Regions from separate parts of the Pseudomonas triticicola genome, predicted to be linked through region 2. Evidence: predicted binding sites of a transcription regulator. Region 2 holds the regulator's gene; each other region holds the start of a gene.

Region 1 (10,322 bases), 1.2 Mb from region 2:
GGTCGCGCGGGCTGGCGTCGCAGAACGACAGGCGCGTTTGCGTGGGAGTCGGAGCGCGCAGCTTGGGAGAAAAGTTGGTCTGGCTCATGAGCAAAACCATAGCAGCAAATGCCGCGGTTTGCGGAAGCAGCCTCGGCTGCTTCCGCAAATTGGGTCACGCTTTTGGCAGTGCCAGGCCTTGGCCCATCTGCACTGGCGAGCCGGCCACCAGCTCTTCGGCCCACTTCACCTGATCCGGGCCAAACAGCACGATCGCCGTTGAACCGAGCTTGAAGCGCCCCAGTTCCGCGCCTTTTTCCAGATGAATCGGTGCGCGTGCGGCTTCGTCGTAGCGGAAGGTTTTCAGCTCGCGCTTCGGTGGCGTGACCAGACCGGCCCACACGGTTTCGATCGAAGCGACAATCATCGCACCGACCAGCACCACGGCCATCGGCCCGCGTTCTGTATCGAATATGCACGCCACGCGCTCGTTGCGGGCGAACAGCTCCGGGACGTTTTCGGCAGTGGTCTGGTTCACCGAGAAAATGCGGCCCGGGATGTAGACCATTTCGCGCAGGGTGCCGGCCAGCGGCATGTGCACGCGGTGGTAGTCCTTCGGCGACAGGTAGATCGTGGCGAAATCGCCGCCCATGAACGGCGCTGCGTTGGCCGCATCACCGCCGAGCAATTCGAGCACGCTGAAACTGTGGCCCTTGGCCTGGAACACGCGACCGTGCTCGATCGGGCCGAGCTGACTCACCGCACCGTCGGCCGGGCTGAGGATCGCGCCCGGAGTTTCGTCCAGTGGACGCGCGCCGTCTTTCAACGCACGCGTGAAGAATGCGTTGAAGTGCTCGTAAGCGGTCAGGTCTTCGACCAGTGCTTGCGACATGTCCACTTGATAACGCTTGGCGAACCATTGGGTGAAGGCATTCTTGAACCAGCGCACACGGCATTCGGCGATGCAGCCGGCCAGGCGCGACAGCAGGTGATGCGGCAGCAGGTACTGGCTGAGGATAAACAGACGCTCTTTCATTAGTTGTCCTTAAAAACCTTAAATCTCGACTGGCGTGTCAGGGTGGTTGCCCCATTCGCCCCAGGAACCGGCGTAGCCCTTGACCCGGGGATAACCGAGGGCTTTGGCCACCAGATAAGTGAAGCCCGACCGGTGATGGGTCTGGCAGTGGGTAATGATTTCCTTGTCCTTGGTGATCCCGAGCTTTTCGAGGATCTGCGGCATGTCGCTGCGGATACGCAACTGACGCGTCTGGTCCATGCCGGCAGTCCATTCGAAATTGACCGCACCGGGGATGTGGCCACCCTTGGCGGCGAGGACTTTCTCGCCGGAATATTCCAGCGGCCCGCGCGCGTCCCAGATCGCCAGATCGGCGGCGCCGAGACGGCTTTGCAGGTATTCGCGGGTGGCGGTCGGTTCGTCGTGCAGGGTCAGCGAGACCGGGCCGCCGACAACGGATGGTACCTGGATCGACATCGGCATACCGTCCGCCAGCCAGGCCGGCAGACCACCGTCTATATAGTGGTACTTGTCGTGGCCAATGACATCGAGCAGCCAGATGAAACGTCCGGCCCAGCCACCACCCTCATCGTCATACACCACATAGACCGCGTCTTTGCGATGACCGAGTTCACCAAACAATGCTTCCAGATCGGCTTTCGCCGGCATCAGCCCCGGCGCCGGTGGCTGGCCGAGCTGGGTGCGTTTCGGGTCGACAAAACGTGCGCCGGGCAAGTGACCTTCGGCATACCGGGCAGGACTCGTCAGGTCCACCAGGATCAGTTCCGGGGACTCCAGACGCGGCAGCAGGTCGCTCGGCTCGATGACAAGCGCCAAGCCAGAGAAGTCAGACATGTGAGGTCTCCAGAGCACAAAGGGGAGGATTGTAGCGCAGGCTCATTGGCCACGGCTGCTAAAGCTGTGCAGGGCTTTTTCGATGCACTGCGCGGTTTTGCCGAAGGCTTGTACGGTGATGTCGGCGAACGGCCCGCCGCCCTGATCGGCAACGACGATCATGATCACCCGGCCGTTGTTGACCAGCGAACGCAGGAACAGATGCTCACCGCGAAACAGCGTGCGCAGGCTCGCTGGCAATAAGGCCGAGAATTGCCCGTTGTTCTCCGGCGTGATTCGCACCTGCGCCTGCTGAGCGAGCAGGCGTTGCAGGACTTTGCTTTGGCCGACGGCAAAACTCAGCGCCGCCGCATCCTTCGGCAAACCGGCGGTCTGGTGCACGCGCAGGGTCGTGTGTGTGCGGTCGGCCATCATAATCATCACCCGGCGCATGCCGCTGGCGACCAGTGCCTCGCGGGCGGCGACGGTCAGGCTCATGGCATTGGTGAAGCGGCTGGGCTCGGCGAGGAGTTCGGCGCATTGCCGACGCCACTGGCCCAGATCATCCGCATTCGGCGCTGCTGCCGGAAGCATGCCGGCCGGCAAACGACGAGCGCCCCAAGGCCAGATCAGCGAAACCGCCGGGTGCCACAAATCAGGCATCGCATGCTGACGCGCGCTGTTCGCCGCTTGCTGGTGCAGCTGTTGCTGCACTTCGTCCATGGAAATCTGCAGATACAGGCTGGTCAGGTACTGCCAGCGCTTGCTGTGCGGACTGTCCCAGGCCTGTTGCGCCGACAGCGCCAGCCCATTGGCCAGCAGCACGGTATTCGCCGGCTGGTTGAGCCAGCGGCGCAATGTCGGGTCATCGTCGAGGCGATTCTGCTGGCGCAGTGGGTGTTCGCTGTCGCGGGCGATGCGCAGCACTTTGACCAGTTCGCGTTGTTCGCTGAGCAGCAACTTGTAGCCTTGCTCGACCCAGATCGGCAGATGCCAGGCCTGGACCAGAGCCTCGGCAATCTTCAACAGTCGCACGCCGAACAATTGCTTTTCGACCACCCGCGCCGACTCGCCCTTGTGGATCACCCGCAGTTCCCACTCTTCGAGCAACTGCGGATAGGTCAGCGCCAACGGCCACAGCGGCGACAAAAACAGCAGGCTGCCCCAGTGGATGTCCTGCCACAGCCGCGCCAGGCGACTGGCAAAAAAACCGTTGGCCTGCTGTGTCGCGTGTTGGCTGATCAACTGCAACTGACGCAAGGCCTTGGGGATCTGTCGGTGCGGTTCGGCCGGCAGGCGCGCGAGCAGTTCTTCGGTGCGCGCAAGGCCCAGGCGATTGATTGCCACCTCAAGATTTTCCGCTGGCGCGGCCATGGTCCCGTGGGTGTGACGATTCGCCTCACGGATGATGCTCAAGGCCAGCGCCGGGCTGTCCTGCATCAGATCGGCGATGTCGCGCAGCGAGCTGCGATTGTCGCGGATCGCCCGGCAGACTTTGTCGTGAGCCTCTTGTGGTACGGGCAGGCGGACGCTGTCGAGCAGCTTGACCCAAGCCTGGAGCGTGGTCGGTTTTACCGATGGAATGTTCGTTTCATTAGCCATGTCTGGACGAGATCTTCACTGACTGTAGACGCGCCCGGCATGGGCTAAATTGGCTTTTCGCCTGAACTGGCTATAGTCTGGCGCAGTTTTGCCGATAAGTAGAAGAAGAGATTTTTTAACTTCCGAATATGACCTTGAACCCGACTTAAACAAGTACCTTCTACCTATGGCTAAAATTATCGGCATCATCGTCGTATTCGCGAGCGTGCTCGGCGGATACGTGCTCTCCCACGGCAAGATTGCCGCCCTGATCCAGCCCTTCGAGGTGATGATCATCGGCGGTGCGGCCCTCGGCGCATTCCTCCAGGCCAACCCCGGTTACATGACGATGCACGTGCTCAAGAAATCCCTGAGCATGTTCGGTTCGCGCTTCACCCACACCTTCTATCTGGAAGTGCTCGGGCTGATCTACGAGATCCTCAACAAGAGCCGCCGCGAAGGCATGATGGCGATCGAAGGCGACATCGAAGATGCCGCCGCGAGCCCGATTTTTGCCAAGTACCCGGCGGTGCTCAAGGATGAACGCATGACCGCGTTCGTCTGCGATTACCTGCGCATCATGTCCTCCGGCAACATGGCTCCGCACGAACTGGAAGGCCTGTTCGACATGGAGCTGTACAGCCTCAAGGAAGACCTCGAGCACCCATCGCACGCAGTCAACGGCATCGCCGACGGCATGCCCGGTTTCGGTATCGTTGCGGCGGTACTCGGTATCGTGGTGACCATGGCCTCGCTGGGTGAAGGTGACCAGGCGTCGATCGGTCTGCACGTGGGTGCGGCACTGGTCGGTACCTTCTTCGGTATTCTCGCGGCGTACGGTTTCTTCGGTCCGCTGGCGCATTCCCTGGCCCACGATGCCAAGGAAGAGCTCAACGTCTACGAAGCCATCAAGGCCTCGCTGGTGGCTTCGGCGTCCGGCATGCCGCCGTCGCTGGCGGTCGAGTTCGGACGCAAGGTTCTGTACCCGGCGCACCGTCCAAGCTTCGCCGAGCTGGAACAAGCGGTTCGCGGTCGCTAAGTCATGGAAAATAATCAGCCGATCATCGTCAAGCGCGTCAAGCGCATTGCTGCCGGGCACCACGGCGGGGCGTGGAAAATCGCCTTCGCCGACTTTGCCACGGCGATGATGGCGTTCTTCCTGGTGCTGTGGCTGCTGTCCACTGCTACGCCGGAACAGAAGATCGCCATCGCCGGTTATTTCAAGGACCCGGTCGGCTTCTCCGAAAGCGGCACGCCGTACATCATCGACCTCGGCGGTACACCGACCCTGGCGCCGGAAAACACCCTCAACCCGGAAGTGAAGTCGCAGCCGCAACCGGACAAGGTCACGGTCGACACCGATCAGGTTGAAGGCATGGCCGAGCAGGTCGAGAAGGAGCGTCTCGAGCTGCTGTTGCAAGAACTGCAGAACAAGGTCGACGAGAACCCGCAACTGCAGAAGTTCAAGGATCAGATCCTCTTCGAAATCACCCCGAACGGCTTGCGCATCCAGATCATGGACGCCGAGAACCGGCCGATGTTCGACTCCGGGTCCGCACGCCTGAAACCGTACTTCGAAGACATCCTGCTGGCCATGGCCGACACCATCAAAGCGGTGCCGAACAAGATCAGCATCAGCGGCCACACCGACGCCAAGCCGTACATCGGTACTGGCGACTACGGCAACTGGGAACTCTCGGCCAACCGCGCCAACGCCGCGCGTCGCGCATTGGTCGCCGGCAGCTATCCGGACGCGCAGGTGGCGCGGGTGGTCGGTTATGCCTCGTCGGCGTTGTTCGATCGGGAAAATCCGTTCAACCCGGTCAACCGCCGGATCGACATTGTCGTGCTGACCAAAAAAGCCCAGGCGGCGATTGAAGGTGCGCAAGGTCCCGAGGCGGCCAAACCGGCGGATCAGGGTCAGAACGGTGCTGCTCCGGCAGCCCCGGTTGATCCGAATTCCTTGCCGGCGGACAAGCAGCCGGTGCCGGCTCATGAGTTGCGCGAACGCTTGAATCTGTTTGATGACGCTGCGCCGAAGCCGGCTGAGCCGGGTGGGGCGGCGCCAGCGCCGAAGCAATGATTAAAAAAAGAAACCGACAGTGATGTCGGTTTTTTTTCGGCTGATTTTCGGCTTTGTATTTAGTGCGTTGCCAAGAGCAACCCCCTCACCCCAGCCCTCTCCCCCAAGGGGGGCGAGGGGGAAAGGGAGCCGATTTGTGTGCTTTTCGAATTCGAGTTCGACTCGGTATTTCAGGTCGGCGTACTCGGAACATTCACCTCGGTCAGTCCCCTCTCCCTCTGGGAGAGGGCTAGGGTGAGGGGCTTTTCGAAAGTAACGAAACTCTAGAACCCGCGACGAATCCGGTTCTTCAACTGTTCATGAAACATCTCCGCATCGCGCTTGTAAGCACCCTTGACCGAGTCGCTGAACGAATCCAGTGTTATCGAGCGCTGGTTCGACACCTCATCCCGATACGCATCGATAAAGAGATCCAGATCGCTGGCCGTGCTCAGCTTTGGCCACTTGTCCAGATAGATCGGCAGTTGTGCCGGCCCGGTCTTGAACGTACAGATTCGCCGATTGCTGATCGTCGCCTCGCCAATCTCGAACGGCACCCACCACGACAGTGCAGTCTTCTCCGATACCACCGCCAGCAGATGCGTGCACTCGGTGATGTTGCGGGTAATGACCCCAGTGATGTCGTCGGTGGTCTGCGATTCCGGGTCCAGCACGTCGAGGTAAGTCCTGATCTTCGCCTGAGTCAGGCGGGTGTTGATGGCGATCGCATGGGCGCGATCCATGTGGCGGTAGCTGATAAAGACTGGCATCAGAAATGTCCTTTGAGGGCGAGTTCGCGGTAATAGGCGCCGAGTGCCGTCAGGCGGCAGCCGGTCGAGTGAATGGCGGCGTAGTACATGTGCTCGGCGTCGACCGGTTCGATCAGGCTGTGGCGGTTGCACTTTTGCAACTGGGCGAAAACCGCGCCGTGCTTTGGCACGAAAGCCTTTTCGGTAGGTTCATAGCTGGGGTCGAGCGCGAACACCGATTCGGCTTCGGCGAACCAGTCCGGCAATTTGCGCAGGATCTCCTTGGGAATCAGCGGCGAGACTTCGCGTAGGGAAATGAACTGCGACACATTGGTCTTGAACACCGGGCGCTGTTCCCAGGCGCCGAGGGCGTTGTCGACGAAGGAATACAGACTGCCGGGGGTGATTTTGCCGAGGATATTCGCCGCACCGCCATGCAGCGCTTGCAGGAGCAGGCCGGTGAACACGCCGTGCTGCGCGCTCTCCATTGCCGGCTCGGCTTTTTTGCAGGCGGTGAGGATGGTCATGCCTTCGCTGACCATGCTGCTCTCGCTGCGCAAGGCGCGGACTTCTCCGGCCGAACCGCTTTCGCAGCAGTCGAGGATGATCACTTTGTTTTTGATCCGCGTGGTTTTGTCCGCCCAGTTGAGAATGTCACTGATGCGGATGCCGTCCTTGGCGTTGCGGTAGTCCTGGGGTATCAACATGCCTTCGTCAGTGTCGGCATCGAAACCGCCATGACCGGCGAAATACAGCAGCGCGACGTTGCAGTCACCGGAAAACAACTCGCGGATCTGATCTTCGAGTTTTTCCCGGCTCAGGTAATCCTCGGCAGACGTCAGTAGGACATTTTTGAAGTTGGGGTCGCCGTTGGCGTTGGTTTTCAATACCGAAGCCATGGCCATGGCGTCGTTGCAGCAACCGCTGAGCCCGCCGATATGCGTGTAATCGTTGATGCCAATGAACAATCCCTTGCGCATGGTCACACCGCCTTGTGCAGGCGGATCGCGCCGGGGATTCTGTGGGTATTGCACGGGCGGGCGCTGCGAGACAAATGGCTGATGAACACAAGATGTTTTTTCATGGCTTTCCTCGATGGTCGCTGTGAGCGAAGGAGGAAAAAAATGTAGGCCGCTGGCTCAGGCCTACAAGGTCTGCGCGGCAAAACAGAAAGGTCCTGCAAGCAGTCGCGCAAGTGCCTACAGAAGAAGCTGACGTTTAAGAGAAGAGGGTGAGTCAGATGCAGTCCGACAACCGGCAGCCCATCGCGTAGGACTGCCGGCGTGGCTGTTTAATAGCCGTTTTCAGGCAGGCTGGCGATGATCGAGCGATAGCTGTTCATCCGTTGCTGCTGGATGCGGCCATCTTCCAGCGCCTTGAGCAGTGCACAACCCGGTTCGCGATCGTGCTTGCAGTCGCGGAAGCGGCAAGTGCCAAGCAGGTCGTCGAACTCGATGAAACCGGCTTCGACGTCGGCGCGGCTGACGTGGCCCAGACCGAATTCGCGGATGCCCGGGGAGTCGATCAGTTCACCGCCACCGGGGAAGTGGAACAGCCGCGCAGTGGTGGTGGTGTGCGTGCCCTGACCGGACAATTCCGACAACGGACCGACGCGGGTTTCGACTTCCGGCAGCAGGCTGTTGACCAGCGACGACTTGCCGACGCCGGACTGGCCGACGAACACGCTGATGCGCCCGTCGAGCTGCTTTTGCAGCTGTTCCATGCCATCGCCGTGGTGCGCCGAAACTTCCAGCACCGGATAACCCAGCGTGCGATACACCGCCAGCAACGCGTTCAGCGCCGGGGCGTTCTGCTCGTCGATCAGGTCGAATTTGTTCAGCAGCAAAAGCGGGCGGATGCCGGCATGTTCGGCGGCGACCAGATAGCGGTCGATCAGGTTGGCGTGAGGCTCGGGCAGCGGCGCGAACACGATGACGATCATGTCGACGTTGGCAGCAACCGGTTTGAGCTGGCCACGGCTATCAGGGCGGCACAGTTCGGTGCTGCGCGGCAGTTGCGCGACGATCACGCCAATGCCTTGGTTGCCCGCGCGCCAGACGACTTTGTCGCCGGTGACCAGCGCTGGCAGGTTGGCGCGCAAGTGGCAGCGGAACACTTGACCGGCGAGTTCGCCGTCAACAGCTTCGACTTCGACCTGCACGCCGAAGTGGGCGATCACCAGGCCGTGCTGCTCAGGGCCAAGGTCGCCGCCCTCGAGGGCCTCGACCGCCGAGGACTCGCGTTTGGCGGCGCGTGCGGCGCGCTCGCCCTGAATCTTTTCGATGCGCCAGTTTTGACGACGATTGAGTTGGCGTTTGGCCATGGGTGTTCCGTCTGAAGAATGCAGCGATTAGGTAAAACGGCCGCGAGTTTAGCACGCCCGGTCACCGGCCTAGGCTAAACTGCGCAGCATTGCCTAGGAGCCCGAATATGCAAAACCCGCAGAACCTGATCTGGATCGACCTGGAAATGACCGGTCTGGACCCGGACAACGACGTCATCATCGAAATGGCCACCATCGTCACCGACAGTGAGCTCAATACATTGGCCGAAGGCCCGGTGATCGCCATCCATCACAGCGACGAAGTGCTCGCGCGCATGGACGAATGGAACACCCGCACCCACGGCAATTCCGGCCTGACCCAGCGTGTACGCGACAGCCGCATCAGCATGGCTGAGGCAGAAGCTGAGACCATTGCTTTCCTTGAAAAGTGGGTGCCGAAGGGCAAATCGCCGATCTGCGGCAACAGCATCTGCCAGGACCGTCGCTTCCTTTATACCCACATGAAGGCGCTGGAAAGCTACTTCCACTATCGCAACCTCGACGTCTCGACGCTCAAGGAACTGGCCGCGCGCTGGGCTCCGGATGTGCGCGACAGCTTCAAGAAGGGCAGCACGCATCTGGCGCTGGATGACATCCGCGAATCGATCGCCGAGCTGCAGCACTACCGCAAGCACTTCATCAGGTTCTGAGGCAGCGGCATCAGCCCAGACGCTTTCGCGAGCAGGCTCGCTCCCACGCGGGATGCGCCGTATGTGGACGCGAGCTGGCTGGAGAGAGGCGCGCCCTCTTCTGGTGCGACGCTGAAATGGCTAGACTGCGCGCCTTCCTGCCTGGACTGCCACCATGTTGCTGATGCTCTATCTGATCGCCATCACCGCCGAAGCCATGACCGGCGCGCTGTCCGCCGGACGACGTGGCATGGACTGGTTCGGCGTGGTGCTGATCGCCTGCATAACCGCGCTCGGTGGCGGTTCGGTGCGCGACGTGTTGCTCGGGCACTACCCGCTGACCTGGGTCAAACACCCCGAATACCTGGTGCTGACCTCGGTGGCGGCGATGTTTACCGTGTTCACCGCACGCTGGATGCGTCATTTGCGTTCGCTGTTTCTGGTGCTCGACGCGGTGGGGCTGGTGGCATTCACCTTGATCGGTTGCATGACGGCGCTGGAAATGGGTCACGGCATGTTGGTCGCATCGGTCAGCGGCGTTATCACTGGTGTGTTCGGCGGCATCCTGCGCGACATCTTCTGCAACGACATTCCGCTGATCTTTCGCCGCGAACTTTATGCCAGTGTTTCATTCGCTGCGGCATGGTGCTACATGTTTTGTCTTTATATAAATGTGCCGGGCGAACAAGCTATCCTGATCACTTTGTTTGGCGGGTTCCTGTTACGTCTGCTGGCCATCCGTTTCCATTGGGAAATGCCGAAGTTCGTCTATAACGACGAACATTGATCATTCTTGAATTGGTGTATTTGCAGCCGGCTTAGAGACATATGAGTTGCTGGCGGCTGGCGCGCGCATATTTCTTACACTTTTCACTTTGATATTTTCTTGGTGGGTATGTAACTTTTTTTACTGGCATGTTTTCGATGTCACTATCAATTATATTCTCACAGAGGGCTGTATTATGAGTGAAAGCATGGACGCTACAGGTAATCAACAAAGCACTTCGCCTGTTCTTGTGGGGTTGTCCAGTCTGAAGGTAAAGTTTGACGCCAGTGATAATACTCAAAGCCGGGCACTTTTCGCTAATGGGCGGATGCAAGTTAAAGTTCAGGTGCTCGTTGCCGGAGTAGACGCCGACGGCAACGCTGT
Region 2 (10,322 bases):
TTAGCGAACCGGTCAAAGGCACCCGGCAGACCCGAAGGTCTCCCGCATACAGCCACCATGACGAAATCGCGAACATACAGATCCGCAACGAAGCCTGGAACGCTGATGCACCTTTGACATGAGTTCGAGTCGCTAAACCCGATCGCTGATTCGTCAGCGACCGGACAACAATAGAACCCGACCCCAAAGCGCACAAGCCGGCGGATTCTGGCTTGGCTGTAGGCAATGGCGCAAGGATTTGTAGCCTTGAGACCGTGTCTGCAGGTGTCTTTTAAACAGCTTCGTTTAAATCGAAAAAATGCGCCGCATTCGATGGCCTCTTCGCGAGCAGGCTCGCTCCCACAGGGGCCGTATTCCAAATGTCCGATTGGGAATGCATTTCAAACTGTGGGAGCGAGCCTGCTCGCGAAGGGGCCAGCCCAATCAGCCGACAATCACAAGCAAAACCGCTCTATTTCATTCCCCGGCAAAAGTTGGAAAGCTTCTTGCAATAGCCGCCCTGCGCCCGTTCGGGGCGTCAAAAGTTTGCTTTAAAGGAACGGGGAAAACCGGTGGATCGCACTCAGTTATTCAATACAGCACGCACCAACGTTGCCGATCTCAGTCGAGGCAATTTGGGCGTGCCGTTGTTGCTGCTGGTCATGCTGGCGATGATGATGTTGCCGGTACCGCCGTTCCTGCTCGACGTCTTCTTTACCTTCAACATTGCCCTGTCCATCGTCGTCCTGCTGGTCTGCGTGTATGCGCTGCGGCCGCTGGATTTCGCCGTGTTCCCGACCATTCTGCTGGTCGCAACGTTGCTGCGCCTGGCTTTGAACGTGGCCTCGACGCGGGTGGTGATGCTCCACGGTCAGGACGGCCACGCCGCCGCCGGTAAGGTGATTCAGGCCTTCGGTGAGGTGGTGATCGGCGGTAACTACGTGGTCGGTATCGTGGTTTTCGCGATCCTCATGATCATCAACTTCGTCGTGGTAACCAAAGGTGCCGGGCGAATTTCCGAGGTGAGCGCGCGTTTCACCCTCGATGCGATGCCCGGCAAACAAATGGCGATCGACGCCGACCTCAACGCCGGCCTGATCGACCAGAATCAAGCCAAGTCGCGCCGTCAGGAAGTCGCCCAGGAGGCGGAGTTCTACGGTTCGATGGACGGTGCCAGCAAGTTCGTCCGTGGTGACGCGATCGCCGGCCTGCTGATTCTGTTCATCAACCTCATCGGCGGTATGGCGGTCGGTATCTTCCAGCACGGCATGAGCTTCGGCGATGCGGGCAAGGTTTACGCCTTGCTGACCATCGGTGACGGTTTAGTGGCGCAATTGCCATCACTGTTGTTATCTACAGCAGCGGCGATCATGGTGACCCGTGCTTCCGGCTCGGAAGACATGGGCAAGCAGATCAACCGGCAGATGTTCGCCTCGCCGAAAGCGCTGGCCGTGGCCGCTGGTTTGATGGCGGTGATGGGCCTGGTGCCCGGCATGCCGCACTTCTCGTTCCTGAGCATGGCCGCGCTGGCCGCAGGCGGCGCATACCTGTTCTGGAAAAAGCAGAACGTTGCCAAGGTCGTGGCGCTGGAAGAGGTCAAGCGTCAGCAGGAACTGCTGCCGTCGCCGGCCCGCGCCATGGAAACCAAGGAGCTGGGCTGGGACGACGTGACGCCGATCGACATGATCGGCCTCGAAGTCGGCTATCGCCTGATCCCGTTGGTGGACCGCAATCAGGGTGGGCAATTGCTCGCGCGGATCAAGGGCGTGCGCAAGAAGCTCTCGCAGGATCTGGGCTTCCTGATGCCGACCGTGCACATCCGCGACAACCTCGATCTGGCGCCGAGCGCTTACCGCCTGACGCTGATGGGCGTGATTCTCGCCGAGGCCGAGATCTACCCGGATCGCGAACTGGCGATCAACCCGGGCCAGGTGTACGGCTCGCTCAACGGGATCAACGCCAAAGATCCGGCTTTCGGCCTCGAGGCGGTGTGGATCGAAATCAGCCAGCGTGCCCAGGCGCAATCGCTCGGCTATACCGTGGTTGACGCCAGCACCGTGGTCGCCACGCACTTGAACCAGATTCTGTACAAGCACTCCAGTGAGCTGATCGGCCACGAGGAAGTGCAGCAACTCATGCAATTGCTGGCCAAGAGCTCGCCGAAACTGGCTGAAGAGCTGGTGCCGGGCGTGGTTTCGCTGTCGCAGTTGCTCAAGGTTCTGCAAGCGCTGCTCGCCGAGCACGTGCCGGTGCGCGACATTCGCAGCATCGCCGAGGCGATCGCGAACAACGCCGCGAAGAGTCAAGATACCGCCGCGCTGGTCGCCGCTGTGCGGGTCGGCGTATCGCGCGCCATCGTCCAAAGCATTGTAGGCACTGAGTCCGAGCTGCCTGTAATCACATTGGAACCAAGGTTGGAACAGATATTGCTCAATAGTCTGCAGAAGGCAGGACAAGGCTCGGAAGAGGGCGTTCTGCTGGAGCCGAGCATGGCCGAGAAGCTGCAGCGTTCGTTGATCGAAGCGGCCCAGCGTCAGGAAATGCAAGGCCAACCGGTGATCCTGCTGGTAGCAGGCCCGATTCGCGCGATGCTCTCGCGCTTCGGCCGCCTCGCAGTGCCAGGGCTGCATGTACTGGCCTACCAGGAAGTACCGGACAACAAGCAAGTGACCATCGTTGCGACAGTAGGGCCCAACGGCTGAGGTAGTGGTTTATGCAAGTTAAGCGTTTTTTCGCCGCCGATATGCGTCAGGCCATGAAGCTGGTTCGCGATGAGCTGGGCGCTGATGCCGCCATCATCGGCAACCGCCGCATTGCCGGCGGCGTCGAGTTGACGGCGGCTCTGGATTACAAATTGTCGGCGCTGGCGCCACGGGTTCCGAACATGGAACTCGAAGACGAGCTGCGCAAGACCCAGTCGCGCATCGTCACCGCCCAGGCCGAGCTGAGCCTGCGTGGCGAAGCCGACGGCAACACCAATCAGCAGTTGTTCGCAGGGCTGCCGTTGACCGCAGGCCTGCCGCTGACTGCTGCCGAGCCGCTGAGCGAGCCGACCTACGCCGCACCGACGCGCCCGGCCGCAGCACCTGCGCAGGCCTCGGCGGGTGTCGATCCGCGTGCGCTGGAGTCGATGCGTTTTGAATTGAACAGCCTGCGCGAGCTGATGGAAGTGCAGCTCGGCACCCTGGCCTGGAATCAGCTGCAAGGCAGCCGTCCGGCCCAGGCCAATCTGTATCGCCGTCTGCAGCGCATTGGCCTGTCCGGCCCGCTGTCGCGCGATCTGCTGGCGATGATCACCGATATCGAAGAACCCCGTCAGGCCTGGCGCATGCTGCTGGCCCACCTGGCGCGGATGATTGCCGTACCGGAAGTCGAGCCGCTGGAAGAGGGCGGTGTGATTGCCATGGTCGGCCCCGCCGGCATGGGCAAGACCACCACGCTGGCCAAGCTCGCCGCGCGTTACGTGCTCAAGTACGGCGCGCAGAACGTTGCACTGGTGAGCATGGACAGCTTCCGCATCGGCGCGCAGGAACAACTGAAAACCCTCGGGCGCATCCTCAACGTGCCGGTAACGCACGTCGATCCGGGTCAGTCGCTGGTGCAGGCATTGGATCCACTGCTACGCAAACGCGTGGTTTTGATCGATACTGCCGGCCTGCAAGCCAGTGATCCGGCGTTGCGCATGCAGCTTGAGAGCCTGGCCGGGCGTGGCATTCGCTCAAAAAACTATCTGGTCCTGGCAACCACCAGCCAGAAACAGGTTCTAACCGCCGCTTATCACAGTTACAAGCGTTGCGGGCTGGCCGGCTGCATCCTGACTAAACTGGATGAAACGGCCAGTCTCGGCGAAGTGTTGAGCCTGGCGATCAGTCATGAATTGCCGGTCGCGTATCTGACCGATGGCCCACGGATTCCGGATGATTTGCATCTGCCGCGTCGTCATCAGTTGGTCAGCCGCGCCGTCAGCGTGCAAATGCAGGAAGAACCCAGCGAAGAAGCCATGGCTGACATGTTCGCTGATATCTATCACAGCCCGACCAAGCAGGTTGGCTGAGGTAATCATGAACAGTTTTTGTACCTACATCGATGGTCTGCCACGCATTGTTCCGATCAGGAACGCGCAGCCAGTAATGTGGCCTCCGTCTATGCAAGACAAGGTAAAGAAATAACATGGGCAGCATGCATCCCGTACAGGTGATCGCGGTGACCGGCGGCAAAGGTGGCGTCGGCAAGACTAACGTGTCAGTGAACTTGTCGCTGGCGCTGGCAGAGCTTGGCCGTCGGGTCATGCTGCTGGACGCCGACCTGGGCCTGGCGAACGTCGACGTTCTGCTGGGGCTGACACCCAAGCGCACACTGGCCGACGTCATCGAAGGCCGTTGCGAACTGCGCGACGTGCTGTTGCAGGGCCCGGGCGGGATTCGCATCGTGCCGGCGGCCTCCGGCACGCAGAGCATGGTGCACCTGAGCCCGGCGCAGCACGCCGGCCTGATCCAGGCGTTCAGCGACATCGGCGACAATCTCGACGTGCTGGTGATCGACACCGCTGCGGGTATTGGTGACTCGGTAGTCAGTTTCGTACGCGCCGCCCAGGAAGTGTTGCTGGTGGTCTGCGACGAGCCGACTTCGATCACCGACGCTTACGCGCTGATCAAGTTGCTCAACCGCGACTACGGCATGAACCGCTTCCGCGTACTGGCCAACATGGCGCAGAGCCCGCAGGAAGGGCGCAACCTGTTCGCCAAGTTGACCAAGGTCACGGATCGCTTCCTCGACGTCGCCCTACAATACGTCGGCGCCGTGCCGTACGACGAAAGCGTGCGCAAGGCCGTGCAGAAGCAGCGCGCCGTCTACGAAGCCTTTCCCCGTTCCAAGTGCGCGCTGGCCTTCAAGGCCATCGCCCAGAAGGTCGACACCTGGCCGCTGCCGGCCAACCCGCGCGGGCATCTGGAATTTTTCGTCGAGCGTCTCGTGCAGCAAACCGCAGGGCCTGTGATATGACCGCCAGTGGCATGAATCTTTACAAAAAGTCGGCGCGTGACGCGCAATACGAATTGATCGAGCGTTACGCGCCACTGGTCAAACGCATTGCCTATCACTTGCTGGCGCGCCTGCCGGCCAGCGTGCAGGTCGAAGACCTGATCCAGGCCGGGATGATCGGTTTGCTCGAAGTCTCGACCAAATACGACGCCAGCAAAGGCGCCAGTTTCGAAACGTACGCGGGCATTCGAATCCGCGGCGCGATGCTCGATGAAGTGCGCAAAGGGGATTGGGCGCCACGCTCGGTTCACCGTAATACCAGGATGGTCAGCGACGCGATTCGCTCGATTGAAGCTAAAACCGGCCGTGACGCTAAAGATCACGAGGTTGCGGCCGAACTCCAATTGAGTCTCGACGATTACTACGGGATTCTGAATGACACCTTGGGCAGTCGCCTGTTCAGTTTCGACGACCTGTTGCAGGACGGCGAACACGAAGGGCTGCACGAGGATGGCGCGAGTGCTCATATGGAGCCGTCACGCGATCTGGAAGATGAACGCTTCCAGGCGGCGCTGGCGGACGCGATTGCCAATTTGCCGGAGCGTGAGCGACTGGTGTTGGCGCTGTACTACGACGAAGAGCTGAACCTCAAGGAAATCGGTGAAGTCCTTGGCGTCAGTGAATCGCGGGTCAGCCAGTTACACAGCCAGTGCGCGGCCCGTCTGCGGGGGCGTTTGGGGGAGTGGCGAGCGCGCTGAAGGCAGTGTGGGGACACTGCGAAACGAGGCTGGTGCGGTGATGAACGGCGCCGGTCTCGATCCGTTGTGCTCCAGACAAACTTTAAGTGCTGCGCCGATTGATTGAAGTGGCGCGTCCAGGTGCTGGGCGCGTTTAAGACTGCTTGGAGGTCGAATTGAACAAAGACATGAAAATCCTCATCGTTGATGACTTCTCAACGATGCGGCGGATCATCAAGAACCTGCTGCGCGATCTTGGGTTCACCAACACCGTCGAGGCCGACGATGGCACCACTGCCATTCCGGTGCTCAACAGCGGCAGCATCGACTTTCTGGTAACGGACTGGAACATGCCGGGCATGACCGGTATCGACCTGCTGCGTCACGTGCGCGCCGATGAAAAACTCAAGCACCTCCCGGTGTTGATGGTGACTGCTGAAGCCAAGCGCGAGCAGATCATCGAGGCCGCCCAGGCCGGTGTGAACGGTTACGTGGTCAAACCTTTCACGGCTCAAGCGTTGAAAGACAAAATCGAGAAGATTTTCGAACGCATCGGCTGATGAATGCGCGGGGGAGCTATGGAGCATAACGAATCATCACAGGGCGATTTCGAATCGACCCTGAAAAAACACGCGGTCGAACTGGTCGAGAGCCTTGAAAAAGGCAGGTTCGGCGACGCGGTGCAACTGATCCATGAGCTCAATCAGACCCGTGACCGCGGCCTGTATCAGGAAGTGGGCAAGCTCACACGTGAACTGCACAGTGCGATCGTCAATTTCCAGATTGATCCGCACATGCCGCAGGCCGAGGAAGTGTCGCAAATCACCGACGCCACCGAACGCCTGGGCTATGTGGTCAAGCTGACGGAAGCCGCGGCCAACCGCACCATGGATCTGGTGGAAAGCGCCACGCCGGTGGTCAACAGTCTCGCTGATGAAGCGCAGACGTTGAGCGCCGATTGGGGCCGCTTCATGCGTCGCGAGGTCGGGGCTGAAGAGTTCCGTGAACTGGCGCGCCGGGTCGACGGTTTTCTGTCACGCAGCAGCACGGACAACCGTGCGGTGTCGAGCAACCTCAATGACATCCTGCTGGCTCAGGATTACCAGGACCTCACAGGTCAAGTGATCAAGCGTGTGACCCAATTGGTCACCGAAGTCGAAAGCAATCTGCTCAAACTCGTGCTCATGGCCAGTCAGGTCGACCGCTTTGCGGGCATCGAACATGACCGCGCCGCAATGCTTGCTGAAAAAGATCCACAAAAACATCTCTCGCAGGGTGAAGGTCCGCAGATTCATGCCGATAAACGAGAAGACGTTGTGTCCGGTCAGGACGATGTGGACGATTTGTTATCCAGCCTTGGATTCTAGAGTTTCGGAATTCGGGTTTTTTGGGTTTTTAGACCTGTAGGAGCACCCCATTAATGAGCTTCGGCGCCGATGAAGAGATCCTTCAGGATTTCCTGGTTGAGGCCGGCGAGATTCTTGAGCAACTGTCCGAACAACTGGTCGAGCTGGAAAGCCGCCCGGATGATGCAGATCTGCTCAATGCAATTTTTCGCGGTTTCCACACTGTAAAAGGGGGCGCCGGCTTCCTTCAGCTCAATGAGCTGGTGGAGTGCTGTCACATCGCCGAAAACGTCTTCGACATCCTGCGCAAGGGTGAGCGTCGCGTTGATGCAGAACTGATGGACGTGGTGCTCGAGGCACTGGACGCGGTGAACAGCATGTTCAGCGAAGTCCGTGAGCGTGCACCGATCACCGCTGCGACGCCGGAACTGCTGGCCGCGCTGGCGCGTCTGGCCGAGCCGCAATCGGCGGATGAAGCCCCGGCTTCGCCGGTTGCCGAGATGATCGAAGAACTGGTCGTTGAAAGCGACTCCTCGGAAGACATCACCGATAACGAATTCGAACAATTGCTGGACTCGCTGAACGCCGTCAAGGCCCAGGCTGAGGCTCCGGCTGCTGCTGTGGCGCCCGCGCCGGTTGCCGACACGGCGGCCAGCGATGAAATCACCGACGCCGAATTTGAGTCGCTGCTCGATCAGCTGCACGGCAAGGGCCAGTTTGCTGTCGATGCGGTCGCTCCGGCGCCAGCACCAGCGGCTCCGGCTGCGCCTGCTGCAGGCGACAGCTCGGACATCACCGACGACGAATTCGAAGCCTTGCTCGATCAGTTGCACGGCAAGGGCAACTTCGCCGTTGACGCGCTGGAATCGGCCATCGCTTCGGCCCCGGCCGCACCTGCTGCACCGGCAGCCGCTGCGGCGGGCAGCGACCTGATCAGCGATCACGAATTCGAATCGCTGCTCGACGAATTGCACGGCAAAGGCAAGTTTGACGCCAGCGCTGCGACTGCCGGCTCTGCGTCGAGCGTCGCCACGCCAGCGGCGAAAGCTCCGGCTGCCGCTGCTGCGCCGAAACCTGCCGCCAAGCCTGAACCGAAAGCCGAGGCGCCGAAACCGGCCGCCGCTGCTGCACCGGCTGCGGCCCGTGCGCCAGCCGCTGCACCGGCAGAAAAACCGGCCAGCGAAGCAGAAACCACCGTGCGCGTCGATACCGCGCGGCTCGACGAGATCATGAACATGGTCGGCGAGCTGGTGCTGGTGCGTAACCGTCTGGTGCGCCTGGGCCTCAACAGCGGCGACGAAGCCATGTCCAAGGCCGTGTCGAACCTCGACGTGGTCACCGCTGACCTGCAGACCGCCGTAATGAAGACGCGGATGCAGCCGATCAAGAAGGTCTTCGGGCGCTTCCCGCGTCTGGTCCGCGACCTCGCACGGCAGCTCAAGAAAGAGATCAACCTGGAACTGGTGGGTGAAGAAACCGACCTCGACAAAAACCTTGTCGAGGCTCTGGCCGACCCGCTGGTCCACTTGGTGCGCAACGCCGTCGACCATGGCATCGAGTCGCCGGAAGAACGTGAAGCATCGGGCAAGGCCCGTGGCGGTCGCGTGGTGCTGGCGGCCGAGCAGGAAGGCGACCATATCCTCCTGTCGATCTCCGACGACGGCAAAGGCATGGACCCGAACGTCCTGCGTTCGATCGCGGTAAAACGCGGTGTGATGGACAAGGACGCCGCCGATCGCTTGAGCGATACCGAGTGCTACAACCTGATTTTCGCCCCGGGTTTCTCGACCAAGACCGAGATCTCCGACGTGTCCGGCCGTGGTGTCGGCATGGACGTGGTGAAGACCAAGATTTCCCAGCTCAACGGTTCGATCAACATCTACTCGACCAAGGGCCAGGGCTCGAAGATCGTCATCAAGGTGCCGTTGACCCTGGCGATCATGCCGACGCTGATGGTCATGCTCGGCAATCAGGCCTTTGCGTTCCCGCTGGTCAACGTCAACGAAATCTTCCACCTCGACCTGTCGACCACCAATGTCGTCGACGGTCAGGAAGTGGTGATCGTGCGCGACAAGGCGCTGCCATTGTTCTACCTCAAGCGCTGGCTGGTCAGCTCCGCCGCTCACGAAGAGCAGCGCGAAGGCCATGTGGTGATTCTTTCGGTGGGCACTCAGCGGATCGGCTTCGTCGTCGATCAACTGGTCGGCCAGGAAGAAGTGGTCATCAAGCCATTGGGCAAAATGCTCCAGGGAACTCCGGGCATGTCCGGCGCCACCATCACCGGTGACGGCCGCATTGCGCTGATTCTCGATGTTCCAAGCATGCTCAAGCGTTACGCCACAAAGCGTATTTGAATCCGGGGCGGCGGCGCGATGACGCGCCGCTGCACCTAATGGAGTGTTTATGGCAGTCAAAGTCCTGGTGGTGGACGATTCGGGTTTTTTCCGCCGCCGCGTCTCGGAAATTCTTTCGGCGGATCCGAGCATCCAGGTGGTCGGCACGGCCACCAACGGTAAAGAGGCGATCGATCAGGCCATGGCACTCAAGCCTGACGTGATCACCATGGACTACGAGATGCCGATGATGGACGGCATCACGGCAGTGCGGCACATCATGCAGCGCTGCCCGACCCCGGTGTTGATGTTCTCCTCGCTGACCCACGAAGGCGCGCGGGTCACCCTCGATGCGCTGGACGCCGGCGCGGTGGATTTCCTGCCGAAGAATTTCGAAGACATCTCGCGCAACCCCGAGAAGGTCAAGCAGCTGCTGTGCGAGAAAGTCCACAGCATCTCGCGCAGCAATCGTCGTTTCAGTGCCTACAGCGCGCCGGCTCCCGCCGCTGCGCCAGCGCCGACGCCTGCTCCGGCAGCGTCGAGCTACGGCAGCCACACGAGCCACAGCAGCCCTGTCCCGGCACGTCCGGCGCCTGCGCCAGCGCCTGCCCGTGCATCCGCTGCCAGCGCTTCGTCGCCAGCACCGAAACGCAAAGCCTACAAACTGGTTGCCATCGGTACCTCGACCGGCGGCCCGGTCGCGCTGCAACGCGTACTGACGCAGTTGCCGGCGAACTTCCCGGCGCCGATCGTGCTGATCCAGCACATGCCGGCGGCGTTCACCAAAGCGTTTGCCGAACGTCTCGACAAGCTCTGCCGTATCAGCGTCAAGGAAGCCGAGGATGGCGACATCCTGCGTCCGGGCCTGGCGCTGCTGGCACCGGGTGGCAAGCAGATGATGATCGACGGCCGTGGCGCGGTGAAGATTCTGCCGGGTGACGAACGTC
Region 3 (10,322 bases), 2.0 Mb from region 2:
GGCAATGTTCAGCGAGGTGGCGCTGAACTCTTCCACGGCGCCGGCCATGCTGGTGATTTCGCCCGACTGCTGCTCCATGCCTTCATACGCACCGCCGGACAAACCGGACAGCGCCTGCGCACGGCTGTTGACCTCTTCCGAAGCGCGGCGGATGTGCTCGACCATGGTCGACAGCGCCTGGCTCATCTGGTTGAACGCGCGGGACAGCTGACCGATTTCATCGTGGCTCGATACGTTCAGCCGCACACTCAGATCACCAGCACCCAAAGCCTCGGCCTGACGCACCAGATCGCCCAGCGGCGCGAGTTTGCTGCGCAGCAGCCAGACCACGGAACCGACCGCGAGCAACATCGCCAGCAGGCTGCCGATCGCCAGTTGCGTACCGACGCTCCAGGTCACCGCGCGGATCTCGGCTTTCGGCATGCTCGCCACCACCGACCACGGGCCACCTTCGAACGGCACGGCGATGCTGTAGAAGTCCTCACCCTTGTCGCTCCAGAACTCACCCTTGCCCGGGGTTTTCACCAGGTTGTTGATGGTCGGGGCGGCTTGATCCAGGTTTTCGACGCCGGCAATCGGCACCAGCCATTTGTTCTGCTCGTCGAGCAGCGCCAGCGAGCCGGTCTTGCCAATGCGGAAGCGCTTGAGATTGGCGAACTGCGCGTTCTGCGCGTCGGTGTAGTCGAAGCCGACGTACAGCACGGCGATGATCTTGCCGCCCGCATCGCGCACCGGGGTGTACTGCGACATGTAGTAGCGCTCGAAGAGCAACGAGCGGCCGACATAACTCTGCCCCGCCATCAACTTCGCGTACGCCGGGTTGGCATGATCGAGCACGGTGCCGATGGCACGGGTGCCGTCCTGCTTGCTGACGTTGGTGCTGACGCGGATGAAGTCTTCGCCGCTGCGCACGAATACCGTGGCCACACCAGCGGTCATCTGCTTGAACTCGTCAACTTCCTTGAAGTTGTTGTTCAGCACCTCGTTGCCCAGATGCAGGCCCGGAGTCTGCACGCCGGCCACGGTCACTGGCTGATCGGGGTGCACACTCAAACCACTGCCGAAGCGCTTTTCGAACAGCCCGCTCAGGCGCAGGGTGCTTTCGCGCAGCGTACCGTGGAAGGTACTCAGCTGATCGGCCAGCAGCCGGGCCTCACTGGCCAGATGCTCTTCACGGGTGGCGAGGTTGGCGGAATCCAGCGAACGCAAGGCGAACACCGTACTGCCGCTGATGACTATCGCCAGTATCACAGCAAGGGCAAGGCCCAGCTGCGAGGCGATCCGAGCACGAGGTTGAGACATGAACAGCTCCTGGCCGAGCCACCGAATCCTCCTTGATCGCGGTAATTGCCCGGAAAATATTCTAATAATGGGGGTAGCGCGGAACCGGCACGACGGTTCCACATGCTCGTAGTCGGCGGTAAAACCGAATACTTGAGCGGATTGCGTGGGTATGGCGCAGTAGTGGCATTGTGCCGGCTCGAACGTTTCAGCTCAAGCGCTCTACCGCCGGCAATTGCATGGCACGGACTTCGCCTTGGAGAAAATCGCTGAGGCGGCGCAAACGTTCACCTCCCGGACGCGGTTTCGGCCACACCAGGTAATAATTCAGGCCACTGGCGACGGCGGTCGGCCACGGCAGGCTCAAGCGTCCTTGCGCAATATCTTCGGCAACCATCAACAGATCACCCATCGAAACGCCGTAGCCACGCGCCGCGGCGATCATGCCCAGCTCCAGCGTATCGAACACTTGCCCGCGCTTGAGCGAAACCTGCTCGGACAGACCCATGCGCTCCAGCCAACTGCGCCAATCGCGGCGATCCGGGGTTGGGTGCAGCAGTTCAGCAGCCGCCAGACGCGCTACGTCCCAAGGTTTGTCATTGAGCAGGTTCGGCGCTCCGACCGGAATCAATTCCTCGGGAAACAGCAGGCTCGCTTCCCAGTCCGGCGGGAAATGCCCGTCACTGAGCAACACCGCGCAATCGAACGGTTCATTGTTGAAGTCCACCGAATCGATATCCATCCATGCGCTGGTCAGTTGCACCTCATTGCCCGGCTGCAAATGGCGGAAGCGACTCAACCGCGCCAGCAGCCAACGCATGGTCAGGGTCGATGGCGCTTTCATGCGCAGGATGTCGTCCTCGGCGCGCAAGGTATTGCAGGCGCGCTCAAGGGCGGCGAAGCCTTCGCGGATACCGGGTAACAGCAGCCGCGCCGATTCGGTCAGTTGCAGGTTGCGCCCGCTGCGATGAAACAGCCGGCAGGCGAAGTGTTCTTCAAGAGTGCGCATGTGCCGACTGACCGCGCTCTGGGTGATCGACAGTTCTTCCGCCGCGCGGGTAAACGAGCTGTGTCGCGCTGCAGCTTCGAATGCGCGCAGGGCATACAACGGCGGAAGGCGTCGGGACATACACAAAGCTCCAATAGCGGGGATACAGCCAATTCGGCAGGACGATTCAAGATGAGTATTAATCATGCCACCCATCCTTTTTATCCCTTTGTGCAAAGCCTGCCAAGCGCCGAGAATCGACGCTCTTCTGCTTCCTCTGATATTTGGGTGGTGATGACCATGCAGCATCCTGTGCGTACCGAACTCTGGGCCATTCTGCGGCTGGCGGGGCCGCTGATTGCTTCGCAGTTGGCGCACATGCTGATGGTGCTGACCGACACCCTGATGATGGCGCGCCTCAGCCCCGAAGCGCTGGCCGGTGGCGGCCTCGGTGCCGCGAGCTACTCGTTCGTGTCGATTTTCTGCATCGGCGTGATTGCAGCGGTCGGCACATTGGTGGCAATCCGTCAGGGTGCCGGCGACATCATCGGTGCCGCACGCCTGACCCAGGCCGGACTGTGGCTGGCCTGGCTGATGGCCCTCGGCGCCGGGCTGTTGTTGTGGAACCTCAAACCCGTGTTGCTGCTGTTCGGCCAAACCGAAACCAACGTCAACGCCGCCGGGCAATTTCTCATCGCCCTGCCCTTCGCCCTGCCCGGTTACCTGAGCTTCATGGCCCTGCGCGGTTTTACCAGTGCGATTGGCCGGGCGACGCCAGTGATGGTCATCAGCCTCGCCGGTACGGTGGCCAACTTCCTGCTCAACTACGCGCTGATCACCGGCATGTTCGGCCTGCCGAAACTGGGCCTGACCGGTATCGGCCTGGTCACGGCGATTGTCGCCAACTGCATGGCACTGGCGCTGGCCTGGCATATCCGCCGGCATCCGGCGTATGACGCTTATCCGTTGCGCGCCGGCCTGGGGCGGCCGAACCGGCAATACCTGAAAGAGTTGTGGCGCCTGGGTCTGCCGATTGGCGGCACCTATGCGGTAGAGGTCGGGTTGTTCGCTTTCGCTGCGCTGTGCATGGGCACCATGGGCAGCACGCAAATGGGTGCGCATCAGATCGCCCTGCAGATCGTTTCGGTGGCGTTCATGGTCCCGGCCGGGATGTCCTATGCCATCACCATGCGCGTCGGCCAGCACTATGGCGCCGGGCAACTGGTCGATGCGCGCATGTCCGGGCGTGTCGGCATCGCCTTCGGCGCCGTGGTGATGCTCGGCTTTGCCTTGGTGTTCTGGCTGTGGCCCAACCAGTTGGTCGGCCTGTTCCTTGACCACAACGATCCGGCGTTTGCCGAAGTGATCCGTCTGGCGGTGAGCCTGTTGGCAGTAGCGGCGTGGTTCGAGCTGTTCGACGGCACGCAGACGATTGCCATGGGCTGTATTCGCGGGCTCAAGGATGCCAAGACTACGTTTCTCGTGGGGCTGGCTTGCTATTGGCTGATTGGCGCGCCAGCGGCGTGGTGGATGGCTTTCCATCTCAATTGGGGGCCGACGGGTGTCTGGTGGGGTCTGGCGCTGGGCCTGGCGTGCGCGGCGGTGAGCCTGACGCTGGCATTCGAGTGGAAGATGCAGCGGATGATTCGGCGCGAGCCAGTTGCAGAGAGGTTCGAGGCCATCGGCGCGGATTAAGATCAAAAGATCGCAGCCTTCGGCGGCTCCTACAAGGGAACACATTCCAAGGTAGGAGCTGCCGAAGGCTGCGATCTTTTAAATGGCTTCCACCGAAGCCTGCTGACTGGCTCCAAAGGTCAGATATTCCACCAACTCATCCAACGGCAGCGGTCGGCTGATCAGGTAACCCTGCACCTGATCGCAGCCGAACCCGCGCAGCAACTCCAGTTGCTCCGGCGTCTCGACCCCTTCGGCAACTACTTCCAGGTGCAGGTTGTGCGCAAGGTTGATCATCGCGTGCACCAGTTTGCGGTTCTCTTCGCGCTGTTCCATGCCGCCGACAAAACTCTTGTCGATCTTCAGCAAGGTGATGGGCAGGCTGTTGAGGTGCACGAATGATGAAAACCCGGTGCCGAAATCGTCCAGCGAGAAGCGCACGCCGAGGCGGCCGAGGGCGTCCATGGTCTGTTTGACCAGATCGCTGCGCCGCATCACTGCGGTTTCGGTCAGTTCGAATTCCAGCCACTGCGCCTCGACGCCGCGTTCGGCAATCAGGCGGCTGAGCGTCGGCAGCAACTGGCTGTCCTGAAACTGGCGGAACGACAGGTTGATCGCCATGTGCAGCGCCGGCAGCCCCTGCTCGCGCAAGGCCTGCATATCGCGCAAGGCGCGGGAAATCACCCAGTAGCCCAATGGCACGATCAGACCACTTTGTTCGGCCAGCGGTACAAATTCGCTTGGTGGCAACAGACCGCGCTCACCATGACGCCAGCGCACCAGCGCTTCGAGCCCGACAATCTGGCCATCGTCGAGATTCAGGCGTGGCTGGTAATGCAGCTCCAGCTCATCGCGGCGCAGGGCTCGGCGCAGTTCGCTTTCGAGATCGGCCATGCTGCGCGCGTTGCGATTGATGCGTTCGTTGAAGATATGAAAGGTGCAGCCCTGCGTGCTCTTGGCCTGCTGCATGGCGATATGGGCGTGCCACATCAAAGGATCGGCACCGCCATTGGCGCGAGCGTGGGCGATGCCAAGGCTGGAGCCGATCAGCAGGCTCTCGCCGTCGACCCAATAAGGTTCGGCCAACGCCTCGGTGATGCGTTCGGCCATCCACTCGGCGCGTTGCGGTGCACGGCGGGTGTCGATCAGCAGGGCGAACTCATCGCTGCCCAGCCGTGCCAGTTGATCGCCGGCCTCCAGCTGACTTTTCAGCCGCGCGACCACTTGCAGGATCAAGCGATCGCCGGCCTGATGACCAAGGGCATCGTTGGCATGGCGGAAGTTGTCGAGATCGAGATGGCCGAGGGCGAGGGCGAGACCGCGACCGTCACCTTCGGCAAGGCGCGCGGTGAGCAGGGTCTGGAAGCCCTGACGGTTGGCGATACCGGTCAGCGGGTCTTGTTCGGCGAGGCGCTGAAGAGTGTTTTCCAGCACGCCGCGCTCGCGCACATGGCGCAGGCAACGCTGGAGCATGCCGGCGTCGAGGGCGTCGAACACCAGCCAGTCGCTGACACCGACCGGCGCGGTGGCCGGCTCGTGCTCCAGCAGCAGAACGGTCGGCAGGCTGCAGCGCCCGGGCGGCGGTTGCAACGCTGGCAGGGTCAGCAGTACCGCGTGGCGGTTGTCCTCGAACAGGCGGCTGACCGAATCCCAGTTCGGCGCGCTGATCAGCACCGCCGCGCTCCCCATCGGAGCCAGACACTCACGCAACAACGCTGTCCACGCCGGCTCTTCGGCCAGTAGCAGCAAACGCAAGGGTTCGACAGGCGTAGACAAGCTGACTCCCTAGACTCTGCAATGATGTAGGCGGGGCATTATGCCGGTGTGCTGAACAATGACCAATGCGTTGTCTGATGACAACGGCATCGAAACGTTATTTTGTGTCACGAATGAGAACATTAGCCGCAAAATCCCCGCGTATCCTGCGTGAAAGTAACAAAAGCGGCAAATCTGAATCGCGTGCTGCGTCACAAGTCGGACAGAGCAGCAGAAATCGCTGAGCCTGTTAAAATGCCGGCCCATTTCGTCAACGACTCCCGAATTTTCGTATGTCCCGACTCAATCCCCGGCAGCAAGAAGCCGTGAACTACGTCGGCGGCCCTCTATTGGTGCTCGCCGGTGCTGGCTCCGGCAAGACCAGCGTGATCACGCGCAAGATCGCGCACCTGATCCAGAACTGCGGCATCCGCGCCCAGTACATCGTCGCCATGACTTTTACCAACAAGGCTGCGCGCGAGATGAAGGAGCGGGTCGGCACCCTGCTGCGTGCCGGCGAAGGGCGTGGCCTGACCGTCTGCACCTTCCACAACCTGGGCCTGAACATCATCCGCAAGGAGCATGCGCGGCTGGGCTACAAACCCGGTTTCTCGATCTTCGACGAGACCGACGTCAAAGCCCTGATGACCGACATCATGCAGAAGGAATACGCAGGCGACGACGGCGTCGACGAGATCAAGAACATGATCGGCGCCTGGAAAAACGACCTGATCCTGCCCGCCCAGGCCTTGGAAAACGCGCGCAATCCCAAGGAGCAGACCGCTGCCATCGTCTACACCCACTATCAGCGCACGCTCAAGGCGTTCAACGCGGTGGACTTCGATGACCTGATCCTGCTGCCGGTAAAGCTCTTCGAAGAACACGCCGACATTCTCGAAAAGTGGCAGAACAAGGTGCGCTACCTGCTGGTCGACGAATACCAGGACACCAACGCCAGCCAGTACCTGCTGGTGAAAATGCTCATCGGCAAGCGCAACCAGTTCACCGTGGTGGGCGACGACGACCAGTCGATCTACGCCTGGCGTGGCGCGCGCCCGGAAAACCTGATGCTGCTTAAGGACGACTACCCGTCCCTGAAAGTGGTAATGCTCGAGCAGAACTACCGCTCCACCAGCCGCATCCTGCGCTGCGCCAACGTACTGATCTCGAACAACCCGCACGAATTCGAAAAACAGTTGTGGAGCGAGATGGGCCACGGCGACGAGATCCGCGTGATCCGCTGCCGCAACGAGGACGCCGAAGCCGAGCGCGTGGCCATGGAAATCCTCAGCCTGCACTTGCGCACCGACCGCCCGTACAGCGATTTCGCCATTCTTTATCGCGGTAACTACCAGGCCAAGTTGATCGAATTGAAGCTGCAACACCATCAGGTGCCGTATCGCCTGAGCGGCGGCAACAGCTTCTTCGGTCGCCAGGAAGTGAAGGACCTGATGGCCTACTTCCGCCTGATCGTCAACCCGGATGACGACAACGCCTTCCTGCGCGTGATCAACGTGCCGCGTCGCGAGATCGGCTCGACCACCCTGGAAAAGCTCGGCAACTACGCCACCGAGCGCAAGATCTCGATGTACGCCGCCACCGACGAAATTGGCCTCGGCGAACATCTCGACAGCCGCTTTACTGATCGCCTGGCGCGCTTCAAGCGCTTCATGGACAAGGTCCGCGAGCAGTGCGCCGGCGAAGATCCGATCTCGGCGCTGCGCAGCATGGTCATGGACATCGACTACGAGAACTGGCTGCGTACCAACAGCTCCAGCGACAAGGCTGCCGACTACCGCATGGGCAACGTCTGGTTCCTGATCGAGGCGTTGAAAAACACCCTCGAGAAAGACGAAGACGGCGAAATGACCGTCGAAGACGCCATCGGCAAACTGGTGCTGCGTGACATGCTTGAGCGCCAGCAGGAAGAAGAGGACGGTGCCGAAGGTGTGCAGATGATGACGCTGCATGCGTCCAAAGGGCTGGAATTTCCCTACGTGTTCATCATGGGCATGGAAGAGGAAATCCTCCCGCACCGTTCCAGCATCGAAGCCGACACCATCGAAGAAGAACGCCGCCTGGCCTACGTGGGCATCACCCGCGCCCGCCAGACCCTGGCCTTCACCTTCGCAGCCAAGCGCAAGCAGTACGGTGAAATCATCGACTGCGCGCCGAGCCGCTTCCTCGATGAACTGCCACCGGACGATCTGGCCTGGGAAGGCAACGACGACACCCCGACTGAAGTCAAAGCCGTGCGTGGCAATAGCGCATTGGCTGACATACGCGCGATGTTAAAGCGCTAGAATCGACTACTTTTTAATCTACCTTCGGCGCCCATCGCGCCAACAGAGGAAGCTGTTGTGGAAGCACTGCACAAAAAAATCCGCGAAGAAGGCATCGTGCTTTCCGATCAGGTCCTGAAAGTCGACGCTTTCCTGAACCACCAGATCGACCCGGCCCTGATGAAGCTGATCGGTGACGAATTCGCCGCACTGTTCAAGGACTCGGGGATCACCAAGATCGTCACCATCGAAGCTTCGGGCATCGCCCCGGCGATCATGACCGGTCTGAACCTCGGCGTGCCGGTGATCTTCGCCCGCAAGCAACAGTCACTGACCCTGACTGAGAACCTGCTTTCGGCGACCGTCTACTCGTTCACCAAGAAGACCGAAAGCACCGTGGCCATCTCCCCGCGCCACCTGACCAGCAGCGACCGCGTGCTGATCATCGACGATTTCCTGGCCAACGGTAAGGCCTCGCAAGCGCTGATCTCGATCATCAAACAGGCCGGCGCCACCGTTGCCGGTCTGGGCATCGTCATCGAAAAGTCGTTCCAGGGCGGCCGCGCCGAACTGGACTCGCAGGGCTACCGCGTCGAGTCGCTGGCTCGCGTGCAATCGCTGAAGGATGGCGTCGTCACCTTCATCGAGTAACCAGCGGCACCAAGTTATCCCCTGTGGGAGCGAGCCTGCTCGCGAATGCACTGTGTCAGTCACCCAGTTGAGTGAATGACACACCGCTTTCGCGAGCAGGCTCGCTCCCACAGTGGGTTCTGGGGGTGGTCAGTTATTGCGCGGTAGCTTTCAGGCCTGTGAGCAGCAGGCGTTGGAAAAGGTCCTCCTTCAGGCCCTCCGGATTCGTCAGCTGCATCCGCTCAAGATGTTCCGGGAACGCCGAGGCCTCCGGCGCATCCAGCGCTGCCTTGCCCAAGTCGAGAATCTCGGTCAGCTTGAACTTGCTCTTCAGCCAGTTCAGCGCCCGCAGCAGATCCCGTTCGATGGCGGTGAAATCACAGCCCAGCGGATACTCCGGAAACAGGTTCGGATGCCGCGCGGCAATCGCCTGCAAGCGTTGCGGTGTGTTGTCGGCAAACCGTGGATCGAGACGGAAGTCCTTCGGCAGCTTGCCGACTTTCTGCGCCTGTTCGATCAGCCCTGGCTGGAACCGCGAGTCGCTGATATTGAGCAACGCTTCGATCACCGCCGCGTCGGATTTACCGCGCAGATCAGCGATGCCGTACTCGGTGACGACGATGTCGCGCAAGTGCCGCGGGATCGTGCAGTGGCCGTAGTCCCAGACGATATTGGAGCTGACCTCGCCGCCGGACTCACGCCAGCTGCGCAGGATCAACATCGATCGCGCGCCCTCCAGCGCGTGGCCCTGAGCAACAAAGTTGTACTGGCCGCCAACCCCGCTGAGCACGCGTCCGTCTGCCAATTGATCAGCCACGCCAGCGCCGAGCAGAGTCATGGTGAACACGGTGTTGATGAAGCGCGCATCGATGCGCTGCAAGCGCTTGAGCTCTTCCTGGCCGTACAGCTCGTTGATGTAGCTGATGCGGGTCATGCTGAATTCAAGCAGCTTGCTTTGCGGCAACTCGCGCAGCCGCTCATAGAAACTGCGCGGGCCAAGGAAGAAGCCGCCGTGCACCGAGATACCGTCGGGCTGCGCGGCTTCGTCGAGGGTACCGGCATTGGCCTGCTCCTGGGTCGGCACATCCGGATAGACCTTGCGCCGAATGATCCCGGCATCCGCCAATACCAACAGCCCGTTGACGAACATCTCGCTGCAACCGTAAAGGCCTTTGGCAAATGGCGCGGTGCCGCCCTCGCGCTGGATCAACTGCGCCCATTGGCTGAGGTTGATGTCATCGAGCACCGCCTGATAACCGGCGTTATCGGCCTGCCGCGCGAGTAGCGCAGCAGTCAACGCATCCCCCATCGAGCCGATACCAATTTGCAATGTGCCGCCATCGCGCACCAGCGTACTGGCGTGCAAGCCAATGAAATGATCCTGAAAGCCCACGGGCATGTTCGGCGTGGAAAACAGCGTGCTGCTGTCCTTTTCGTCGATCAGCAAATCAAACGTGTCGATATCGACTTCCGCATCGCCGGGCATGTACGGCAGATCCGTATGCACCTGGCCGACCACCACAATGGTCTCCCCCGCTTCGCGACGCTTGGCGATCATCGGCAACAGGTCGAGGGTGATGTCCGGGTTGCAGCTCAGGCTTAAGCGATCAGGGTGTTCGCTGCTGCTGGCGAGCAATTGCGCCACCAGGTTCAGACCCGCTGCGTTGATGTCGCGGGCGGCATGGCTGTAATTGCTGCTGACGTAATCCTGC

The links. Region 2 encodes FliA, which starts transcription of late flagellar genes. Its sites were predicted from a motif close to CTAAAGTTTNNNNNNNNNNNGCCGNTAA; they were not measured.
Region 1: a site for FliA is predicted at 3,501-3,528, ahead of motA (flagellar motor stator protein MotA). Genes of this name have one in related genera too.
Region 3: a site for FliA is predicted at 1,412-1,439, ahead of KVG85_RS21285 (methyl-accepting chemotaxis protein). Genes of this name have one in related genera too.

What each region holds. Positions count from the first base shown of each region.
Region 1 covers NZ_JAHSTX010000001.1:4,029,116-4,039,437, reverse strand. Annotated here, with positions in the region: gene KVG85_RS17850 (cyclic-di-GMP receptor FimW-related protein) at 1-88, opposite strand, end outside; gene asd (archaetidylserine decarboxylase) at 155-1,015, opposite strand; gene rhdA (thiosulfate sulfurtransferase) at 1,034-1,849, opposite strand; gene KVG85_RS17835 (HDOD domain-containing protein) at 1,892-3,430, opposite strand; gene motA (flagellar motor stator protein MotA) at 3,597-4,448, shown strand; gene motB (flagellar motor protein MotB) at 4,452-5,492, shown strand; gene KVG85_RS17820 (toll/interleukin-1 receptor domain-containing protein) at 5,756-6,241, opposite strand; gene KVG85_RS17815 (caspase family protein) at 6,241-7,200, opposite strand; gene rsgA (small ribosomal subunit biogenesis GTPase RsgA) at 7,512-8,543, opposite strand; gene orn (oligoribonuclease) at 8,651-9,193, shown strand; gene KVG85_RS17800 (trimeric intracellular cation channel family protein) at 9,348-9,959, shown strand; gene KVG85_RS17795 (hypothetical protein) at 10,135-10,322, shown strand, end outside.
Region 2 covers NZ_JAHSTX010000001.1:2,798,643-2,808,964, reverse strand. Annotated here, with positions in the region: gene flhA (flagellar biosynthesis protein FlhA) at 552-2,681, shown strand; gene flhF (flagellar biosynthesis GTPase FlhF) at 2,693-4,033, shown strand; gene fleN (flagellar synthesis regulator FleN) at 4,150-4,980, shown strand; gene fliA (RNA polymerase sigma factor FliA) at 4,977-5,717, shown strand; gene KVG85_RS12450 (chemotaxis response regulator CheY) at 5,885-6,256, shown strand; gene KVG85_RS12445 (protein phosphatase CheZ) at 6,275-7,063, shown strand; gene KVG85_RS12440 (chemotaxis protein CheA) at 7,117-9,396, shown strand; gene KVG85_RS12435 (protein-glutamate methylesterase/protein-glutamine glutaminase) at 9,446-10,322, shown strand, end outside.
Region 3 covers NZ_JAHSTX010000001.1:4,824,551-4,834,872, reverse strand. Annotated here, with positions in the region: gene KVG85_RS21285 (methyl-accepting chemotaxis protein) at 1-1,302, opposite strand, end outside; gene KVG85_RS21280 (LysR substrate-binding domain-containing protein) at 1,490-2,410, opposite strand; gene KVG85_RS21275 (NorM family multidrug efflux MATE transporter) at 2,570-3,964, shown strand; gene KVG85_RS21270 (putative bifunctional diguanylate cyclase/phosphodiesterase) at 4,043-5,719, opposite strand; gene rep (DNA helicase Rep) at 5,992-8,001, shown strand; gene KVG85_RS21260 (xanthine phosphoribosyltransferase) at 8,059-8,631, shown strand; gene KVG85_RS21255 (acetyl-CoA hydrolase/transferase C-terminal domain-containing protein) at 8,765-10,322, opposite strand, start outside.